DNA from 3 places in the Thalassotalea maritima genome. Region 3 is predicted to be linked to each of the others. Evidence: predicted binding sites of a transcription regulator. Region 3 holds the regulator's gene; each other region holds the start of a gene.
The links. The regulator sigma-54, encoded in region 3, starts transcription at its own class of promoters, with help from an activator protein. The targets are predictions, from matches to a motif close to GTTGGCACGNNNNTNGNNT.

Region 1: a site for sigma-54 is predicted at 1,559-1,577, ahead of glnA (glutamate--ammonia ligase). Genes of this name have one in related genera too.
Region 2: a site for sigma-54 is predicted at 1,801-1,819, ahead of ACAX20_RS07910 (PEP-CTERM sorting domain-containing protein). Genes of this name have one in related genera too.

Annotation. Positions count from the first base shown of each region.
Region 1 covers NZ_CP166919.1:2,970,355-2,973,642, reverse strand. Annotated here, with positions in the region: gene glnA (glutamate--ammonia ligase) at 82-1,488, opposite strand; gene ACAX20_RS13220 (fasciclin domain-containing protein) at 1,955-2,461, opposite strand; gene typA (translational GTPase TypA) at 2,754-3,288, shown strand, end outside.
Region 2 covers NZ_CP166919.1:1,760,776-1,764,063, forward strand. Annotated here, with positions in the region: gene ACAX20_RS07905 (3-deoxy-7-phosphoheptulonate synthase) at 1-993, shown strand, start outside; gene ACAX20_RS07910 (PEP-CTERM sorting domain-containing protein) at 1,071-1,742, opposite strand; gene ACAX20_RS07915 (hypothetical protein) at 1,999-2,229, opposite strand; gene ACAX20_RS07920 (low molecular weight protein-tyrosine-phosphatase) at 2,238-2,723, opposite strand.
Region 3 covers NZ_CP166919.1:388,004-391,291, forward strand. Annotated here, with positions in the region: gene ptsN (PTS IIA-like nitrogen regulatory protein PtsN) at 1-175, opposite strand, end outside; gene hpf (ribosome hibernation promoting factor) at 179-466, opposite strand; gene ACAX20_RS01690 (RNA polymerase factor sigma-54) at 491-1,951, opposite strand; gene lptB (LPS export ABC transporter ATP-binding protein) at 2,037-2,765, opposite strand; gene lptA (lipopolysaccharide transport periplasmic protein LptA) at 2,800-3,288, opposite strand, start outside.

The DNA.
Region 1 (3,288 bases), 730 kb from region 3:
CGATGATTCGCTTTTGGTGAGTTTAACTTGAGGCGAAAAAAAACCCGCATCACTGCGGGTTTTTAGATCACTTACAAGCGATTATACGCTGTAGTACATTTCGAACTCAACTGGGTGAGTTGTCATGTTTAGGCGCTCAACTTCGTCACGCTTAAGGGCGATGTATGCGTCGATCATGTCGTCATCCATAACACCACCAGCTGTTAAGAACTCACGATCGCTGTCAAGAGCAGTTAATGCTTCTTCTAGAGATGCAGCAACTTGTGGGATCGCAGCTGCTTCTTCAGCTGGTAGATCGTATAAGTCTTTATCCATTGCATCGCCAGGGTGGATCTTGTTCTTGATACCGTCAAGGCCAGCCATAAGCATTGCTGAGAATGCTAAGTATGGGTTAGCTGTTGGATCAGGGAAGCGAACTTCGATACGACGTGCTTTTGGTGAAGGTACTACCGGAATACGGATTGACGCTGAACGGTTACGTGCAGAGTAAGCAAGCATTACTGGCGCCTCGAAACCTGGAACTAGACGCTTGTATGAGTTAGTAGAAGCGTTAGTGAAAGCGTTTAGTGCTTTAGCGTGCTTGATGATACCGCCGATGTAGTAAAGCGCAGTTTCAGAAAGACCACCGTATTGGTCACCTGAGAATAAGTTAACACCGTCTTTCGCTAGAGATTGGTGAACGTGCATACCAGTACCGTTATCACCAACTAATGGCTTAGGCATGAAAGTAGCTGTTTTGCCGTATGCGTGTGCAACGTTGTGTACAACATACTTGTAGATTTGTACTTCGTCAGCTTTGTTAACCATAGTGTTGAAACGACAAGCGATTTCGTTTTGGCCAGCAGTTGCTACTTCGTGGTGATGAGCTTCAACAACTAAGCCCATTTCTTCCATTACTAAACACATAGCTGAACGTAGATCTTGTGAAGAGTCTACTGGTGCAACTGGGAAGTAACCGCCTTTTACGCGTGGACGGTGACCGTGGTTACCTTCTTCGTAGTGTGTTGCACTGTTCCAGTGTGCTTCTTTGTCGTCAATGCTGTACATAGCACCAGACATATCCGCTTTGAATTTCACGTCGTCAAAGATGAAGAATTCTGGCTCTGGACCAATTAGTACAGTGTCTGCAATACCTGTTGAACGCATGTACTCTTCAGCACGCTTAGCTACTGAACGTGGGTCACGGCTGTAACCTTGCATTGTTGCAGGCTCAAGAATGTCACAACGAATGTTAAGAGTTGTTTCTTCAGTAAACGGGTCTAGAACAGCAGTTGACGCGTCAGGCATAAGAACCATGTCTGATTCGTTGATACCTTTCCAACCTGCGATAGATGAACCATCGAACATTTTACCATCTTCGAAGAAATCTTCGTCGATTTGGTGGTGAGGTAACGATACGTGCTGCTCTTTACCTTTTGAGTCAGTAAAACGCAGGTCAACGAATTTAACGTCATTTTCTTTAATTAGATCTAAAACTGCTTGTGACATGAAAGTCTCCGTATATATTGCAGGTTGATTATTAAAATTATTTGTCGATATTCGACTGATGCCAAGTTGTAAGCGATAACCGTGCCAACTTTATAATCTCTTAATTATAAAGGGATTTATGTAATTCGGCCTGGCGGAAATCTGCTTTTTGGATCTTCGTGGTGCGCATTTGCACTGTTGTGGTGCATGGTTTGTTTGTGGGCGCTCATTACCTTATTACGAAAGAAGATCCTTGCTGATCCATTGCTGTACGGAGAATAACAACCGACTACACACTTGTCACACATTTACGTCATTTTGATTACTTTTAGTTACAATTTGTCGTTGCTTGTTGTGACAGTAGTCATTTTGATAACGATGCTTATGGCTCGATAAAATGGCTCTAGCATGCCCAGGCATAAAGAATATAAAAATGTGAGCCATATGACTCACATTAGGAAAGAAAGTAAGTGGATCAGATGGGGCTTTATTCAGCTGGTGGCAAAATGACAGAGTCAATAACGTGAATCACGCCATTGCTTGTCTTAATGTCGGTCTTGATCACATTGGCTTCATTTATCTGCACGCCAGTGTCGGATACCGTAACGGCAATATCGCCACCTTGCACAGAAGTTGCTGAGCTGAGCGAAACAACGTCGGCCGCCATAACTTCACCAGCGACGACGTGATAAGTCAGAATTGCAGCAAGTTTGTCTTTGTTTTCTGGCTTTAAAAGATCTTCCAATGTGCCTGCAGGCAACTTAGCAAAAGCCTCATTGGTTGCTGCAAATACAGTAAAAGGACCATCTCCCTTTAATGTATCTACCAAGTCCGCAGCTTGAACGGCAGCAACGAGAGTTGAGAAAGTATCATTAGAAGCTGCTGTGTCAACAATGTCTTTTTTTCCGTAGCCGCCTCCTGCAAAAACCGATGCTGAATACAACAAAATTACAGCTACAAAAATTTTGGCTAGACTGATTCTGGTTACGTTCATTATGTTTTCCCATATTTGTTGTGGTAAGTAGTACGAGCACTCATTACCGCATGACATGTGCCCGCTGTTCTATTTGACGTTGAAAAATACGCATGACTTAAGTGAATAGTTCAAAAAGCATTCAAATTAGTTGGCCTTGTAGTTGTCTACAAGCCATACAGCAAAAAATAAAGGCGGTGAGTTATCTGAGAAATATTGCGGTTTATTTGTCGGAATTAGTTTATAATACGCGCGATCAAATTTTTATACTCAATTTAACAGCCTTGGTGCAAGGCTGAGAAGGGCTAGAAACGTGTTAGATAAATTACGTAACATCGCTATCATTGCGCATGTTGACCACGGTAAAACAACTCTTGTAGATAAATTATTGCAGCAGTCAGGAACGCTTGACTCACGCGCTGATGTTGATGAGCGTGTGATGGATTCAAACGATATCGAAAAAGAGCGTGGTATTACCATTTTGGCAAAAAATACTGCGATTAACTGGAACGACTACCGTGTAAACATCGTTGACACCCCTGGTCACGCCGACTTTGGTGGTGAAGTAGAGCGTGTTATGTCGATGGTAGACTCTGTGTTGTTGATTGTTGACGCGCAAGAAGGTCCAATGCCGCAAACGCGTTTCGTTACGCAAAAAGCATTTGCACAAGGCTTAAAGCCGATTGTTGTTATCAACAAAATCGACAAGCCAGGTGCACGTCCTGATTGGGTTATGGATCAAGTATTCGACTTATTCGATAACCTTGGTGCAACTGATGAACAGTTAGACTTTAAAGTGGTTTACGCGTCAGCTATCAACGGTTGGGCTTCTCTTGAAGAAGGCGAAA
Region 2 (3,288 bases), 1.4 Mb from region 3:
CAATTAGCCCGCGATATTCCGTTAAGTGACAGCACGGCGCAATTCATCATCAACGCCAGGCACGATATTGAGCAGATCATTTGCGGCAAAGACAAGCGACTATTGGTTGTTATCGGCCCCTGCTCGATCCACGACCCGCAAGCCGCGTTAGATTATGCTGAAAAGCTTAAAGCTCTACAGCAGAAATACAAAAACGAATTGTACATCGTTATGCGAGTGTACTTTGAAAAACCGCGTACCACGGTCGGTTGGAAAGGCTTGATCAGTGATCCTGACTTGGACAAATCGTTCAATGTGGAAAAAGGTCTGCATCTTGCCCGCGATTTACTGGTGAAAATTAATGATATGGGATTGCCTGCCGCTACCGAATTTCTCGATATGGTTACCGGTCAATATATCTCTGATTTGATCAGTTGGGGCGCAATTGGTGCACGTACCACCGAATCACAAGTACACCGCGAGCTCGCCTCGGCTTTATCATGCCCTGTTGGCTTTAAAAATGGTACCGACGGCAATATCAAAATTGCCATTGATGCAATTCACGCATCACAGGTACCTCATGTATTGTACTCACCGGATAAAACCGGACAGATGTGTATTTACCGTACAACCGGTAATCCGTATGCGCACGTCATTTTACGCGGTGGTAAAAAGCCTAACTATTTTAAAAACGATATCGATAACACCTGTAAAAAGCTAGCACAAGCGAACATTACACCAAGTGTTATGGTTGACTGCTCACATGGTAATAGTGAAAAAGATCATTTAAAGCAACATAATGTCGCAACTGAGCTAGCCGAGCAAATTAAGGAAGGTTCACATGGTATTTTTGGCGTGATGATTGAAAGCTTTTTGGTTGAGGGTAAACAAAACGTTATTAATCCAAACGATTTAACCTATGGACAAAGCATCACCGATGCCTGCGTTAATTTAACCCAAAGCGAAACCATGCTCGATATTTTGCAACAAGCTGTTCAAATAAGAACGCAATAGATATTTCAGTTCAGCTTAAAATAACGTAAAAAACCACTGCTTTGGCAGTGGTTTTTTATTATAAAGATAACTAATTTCTAAACCGTTAGCTTCAATTTGCGAGAAGCTAATCCCGCTAGACCTAATAAAAACATTGCAATAGTTGAAGGCTCTGGAACGCCAGTCTTTGGGTCGCCACCGCCAGAATAATAAGTATATTCAACTTTAGCGTAACCTTTTAAGCTTGTATGAGGATCAATATCAGTCAATAGATTCACTCCTGGACCAAAATCTATTTTGAATGTAATTTGACCATCCGCTAAAAACTCGTTTGTTTTAATTGAGCCTAGACTCATGTCAATCCAAAATTCTTTAGCATACAATCCATTACCGTGTGAATCCTTACCTAAATAGTAGCTTTTAATTGGATTTACAGTATACCCTTTATCATTGGAGTAGTTTGTACCTCCACTAACATGCTCGGTAAGCCCATAGTATTGGTCATCTATAAAAACTGTAACGTTCTCGTCGACAACATTGGCGTCGAGATCGCCCATCACAAAGACTTTCAAAAATGAATCGGTATCATCTGCCCTATCGTCAATGTTAAACGTAAAAATAAAGTCTTCACCTTTGGTCTCTTGATGTTTTGATGCAGATACCATTTTAGGTTGAGGATCAGAAGTAATCATTTCTGCGTTAGCAAACGTTCCTGCGCAGCAAAGTACAGAAAAAAATGCCATTTTTATAAAATACATATTCATTTTCATGCCTTTTTACTCTTTAATGAGTCGGTTTATTCATGTGTTTGTTTCGATATAAATCAACACGCAAGATACAAGCCAATAAATTTTTACTTTTTAGAACAGCAACTTATGACAACATCAACTAGTAAAAAACAAGTTTTGTAAAGGTTCTCGACAGGAGAAAAGAGAAAGAAAGAGAAAGGACGCAGCTAAACAGAAACAATCTACAGCTACTAGATAAATATAACTAGCAGCTCTCGAATCCAGAAAACATTAGATATTATTTTCGTTTCTTACCAAGCTTTACAATGCCGTAAGCTAAAGCAGCACCAATCGCCATGGTAACTGCCAAGGGCATAAACCACATAAAAAAGGTTTCAAAAACACGCTGCCAAACCAAACCTTGTTCATTATAAAAAACATCATTGGCTGCTCGGTATACTTCTAGGGCCGTTGAAATAATGGCTAAAATCAAAGCCACAATTAAGGCGAAGTTAATTTGTTTGCGCATAACAAATCCTATCGTTGTAATTGACGTAATAGGCCTTCGCTGGCGTCCTCGATTAAATCAAGTACCAACTCAAAGCCGCGACTGCCGCCATAATACGGATCTGGCACTTCCTGCTCAACAAAATTTTCACTGTAATCAAGAAATAAACGTACTTTATGATGGTGTTCTTCAGGTGCCATCGCTAACAAGTTCTTCATATTATCCGTATCCATCGCTAGTATGAGTGAAAATTGCCCAAAATCTTCAACAAGCACTTTGCGTGCACGAATACCTTTGAAGTTATAACCGCGTTCACATCCAGCTTTTTGCGCTCTTGGATCGGGTTGTTCACCTTGATGAGCGCCTAACGTGCCTGCTGAATCAATCGTTACATCAATACCATACTCAAATGCTTTTTGACGAAAAACCGCTTCAGCTGATGGGGAACGACATATATTACCCATACACACAAACAGTACGGAATCAATTTTGTTATTATTAATATTATCAGACACTTACAAGAACCCTGTTCAATAAAAACACTAACTAACCTGCTAAAACCTTAACTTATTTTGGGGTAAATGCATACTTCTTTGGCGTATTTTTGGCGTATTTTTGGCGTACAAGACTTAAATAAATCTAAACAGATGGGCCAATATCAAGGTAAATCCCTGGCAAGGCTGTTTTGAAGATCACGCAAAGTAAAAAACGATTTGAAACAAATGTATCTGAATAGCCATTAACACAATGAAAAGCTATATAACGAGCGCGTCGGCGCTACCTGTGGATCTATTCATAGAGATATAAGAGCAGGCTCTTATTAACTCTATTGGGGTGTCGGTATCCATTCAAAACTTAAAGTGGATTTAATAAGGGCTTTGGATTAAAGATTTCACCCGACCGAGCCTGCCGTTCAATGTTATACGCTTCACGATTCGCGTTAGTAATTGCGAAATCATTTGCCGTTAGGTGGTGCAAATAACTATGTCACAACAGTTTTTGCACATACTTTCATCAATCAGGATGTATAAATTCCCTGTATATCTAAACACTTACGTTAAAAACCAACTTGTTACTATT
Region 3 (3,288 bases):
TACCCGTGCTGCTGAGTTTTTCTCTGTTAATAAGGCCGTTGAGCAAGTCCTTGGCACTTGCAGAAGATATTTTATTAGCGGCAATGAGACTAATTTGCTCAAGTATATTTTTTTTACTGTTGGCCGGAGCTGCACATATTGTGCAATCCGGCGACAACAAAGAGGTAAGATTCATAGATTAATGACTGGATAATTTGGCCTTATGTTTGAGCACCTGCCGATCAAGTTTGTCAACGAGCGCATCAATTGATGCATACATATCAACGTTTTCGGCGGCACCAAAAATTTCACCTTGGTTAACATTAAGGGTGGCTTCTGCAATTTGTTGTAATTTTTCAACTTTTAACACGACGTAGACATTATTAATGTGATCAAAATGTCGAGACAGTTTTTCAAATTTTTGTTCTACATAACTTCGCAGAGAATCGGTTACTTCTACGTGGTGCCCAGATAGATTGATTTGCATAAGCTCGATCCTTATCGTTGGTGCTTAAATTAAGCTCTTTCTTTGGTTTGATGGAGGTATTCCCAAGGACTCTCGATATTTGGCTATGGTTCTACGTGCCACGTTAATGCCTTGCTCGGCAAGTAACGCGGTAATCTTGCTATCGCTTAACGGCTTTTTCGGATTTTCCGCTTCGACCAGCTTTTTGATTAACGCGCGTATGGCTGTAGATGAACATTCTCCACCGCTGTCGGTACTCACATGGCTTGAGAAAAAATACTTTAATTCGAATATTCCTCGCGGCGTGTGCATGTACTTTTGTGTGGTAACTCGCGATATTGTTGATTCGTGCATTTCGACCATTTCAGCAACATCATTTAATACCATCGGTCGCATTGCTTCTGGACCGTGTTCAAAAAACGCTTGTTGTTGTTGAACAATACAATTAGATACCTTTAATAAGGTGTCGTTGCGACTTTCTAGGGATTTGATAAACCATTTTGCTTCTTGCAAATGTGAGCGAATAAACTGGCTGTCTTGCGCTGACGAGGTTTTTGCCATGGCCGCATAATGATTATTAATATTCAACCGAGGTGTGGTGTCGGGATTTAATTCAACTTGCCAGCGACCATTTTTTTTGAATACTGAAACATCAGGGATCACATATTCTTCTTGCGATTGGGCTATCGCGTCACCTGGTCTTGGGTTGAGACTATGAATTAAGCGCATGACTTGCTGAAGCTGATCTTCTTTGAGCCTTGTCTTTCGCATAATGGTGCGAAAGTCACGATTAGCCAACAGGTCGATATGATTAGTAATAATCAATTTGGCTTCGCTTAAATATGGTGTATCGGCGTCGAATTGATTAAGCTGGATTAATAAACAATGTTGTACCGAAGAAGCAGCGACGCCAATAGGGTCAAACATATGGATTCGTTTTATAACCGCTTCTACTTCATCGAGTTCAACGTCGTCATTGCCTAAACTTTCTAAAATATCGGTCGGTGAGACGGTTAAGTAACCAGCATCATCAATCGCGTCGATGACTGCAATGGCGATACTGCGATCAACTTCAGTAAATGGAGTGAGTTCCATTTGCCAAAGTAGATGATCGTGAATGGTCTCGCTGGTTTCCCCTTGGTAAGTAAATTCTTCAGAAAGATCTTTACCTAAACCAGTATTAGATGTCCCCGCGCTATAGCTGTCTTCCCAGGTACTATCGATTGATAATTCTTGCGGAATATCTTCTTGCGACAATGCTTCGGATGTTGAGATTTCATCTTGAGTCGGTGTGGCATCTTCACTGCCATCGTTGCTGTCGTTTGATGTGTTGTCTGCGCTGTGTTCTATCGTTTCATTGGCTTCAAGCAATGGGTTGCTTTCTAGCGCTTCTTGAATCTCTTGCTGCAAGTCCAACGTCGAGAGCTGCAGCAATTTTATCGCTTGCTGCAGTTGTGGAGTCATCGTTAAATGCTGGCCAATGCGCAGCTGAAGACTGGGTCTCATAGACTGTGTAATTCCTACAAACTCAATTGTTATTTATTTTCGGCACGCTAGCTAGTGATGGCGATGCGCACCTTATGTCTCTTAACTATAGCGTGAATTTCTCGCCTAAGTATACATCTCTGACTTGCTGATTTGCCAAGACCTGTTGGGCATTCCCTTCAGCAATGAGTTCACCATGACTGACGATGTATGCGTGTTCACAGACATCAAGCGTTTCACGAACGTTGTGATCGGTGATAAGTACGCCGATACCGCGATCTTTGAGGTGTAAAATAATTTTTTTAATATCGCCGACAGAAATAGGATCGACACCGGCAAATGGTTCGTCGAGCAAAATAAATTGTGGATCAGCAGCTAATGCTCTGGCGATTTCAACGCGGCGGCGTTCACCACCAGATAAGCTCTGTCCGGTATTTTCAATGATATGGCCAATATTAAACTCTTCTACTAACGAATCTAACTTTTCTTGACGTTGCACGGTATTTAAATCTTTACGGGTTTGCAAAATGGCCATAATGTTATCGTAAACGGACAGTTTACGAAAAATCGACGCCTCTTGTGGCAGATAGCCTATACCATGTCTTGCCCGCTCATGCATTGGCGCTAAGGTTAAATCGGCCTCGTTCAAGGTGACGCTACCGGCATCACTGGCAACCAAACCTACAATCATATAAAACGACGTTGTTTTTCCGGCGCCGTTTGGACCAAGCAAGCCTACGACTTGTCCAGCCTTAACTTTTAAGCTGACATTCTTTACTACCTTGCGACCTTTATAGGCTTTAGCAAGGCTTTTTGCTTCCAATATTGCACTCATAATTATCTAGTTTTTGCCTTACCTATACACGACCTTAGTTAGGTTGCTTTTCTTGCTCTATTTCATCTGGCTCAATGATGGTGGTGACGACGCCTTTACCATCAGTCGCGCCATCAGCGGTTAATGTTTCTGTGGCTAGGTTATAGGTAATGGTCTCGCCTTGAACCATGCTGCCCTCTTGGCTCACCTTGGCATTGCCACGAATAACAACGGTGCTGGTGGTTGGTGAATAGCTAATTTCGTTAGCTTGAAGTTCAATTTTGTCGCCATTTTCAAGTGTCTGGCTAAACTTGGCTGGTTTACCTTTGGCTAAATATTTTTTTTGTTGGGTGCCTTTGATATTACTCACTTGCACCAGATCCGCTTCAATAGCGAGAGAGCCTTGGCTGATTTTGACGCCTCCAATATAGCTGGCAATACGGTTTTTTAAATCCGTTTCCTGCTTTTGAGCGACGATTTTAATCGGTTTTTTAAAGTCAGCTTTTTGTGCTGTACTTGCAAAACTCACAGTGCTAATTAGTGC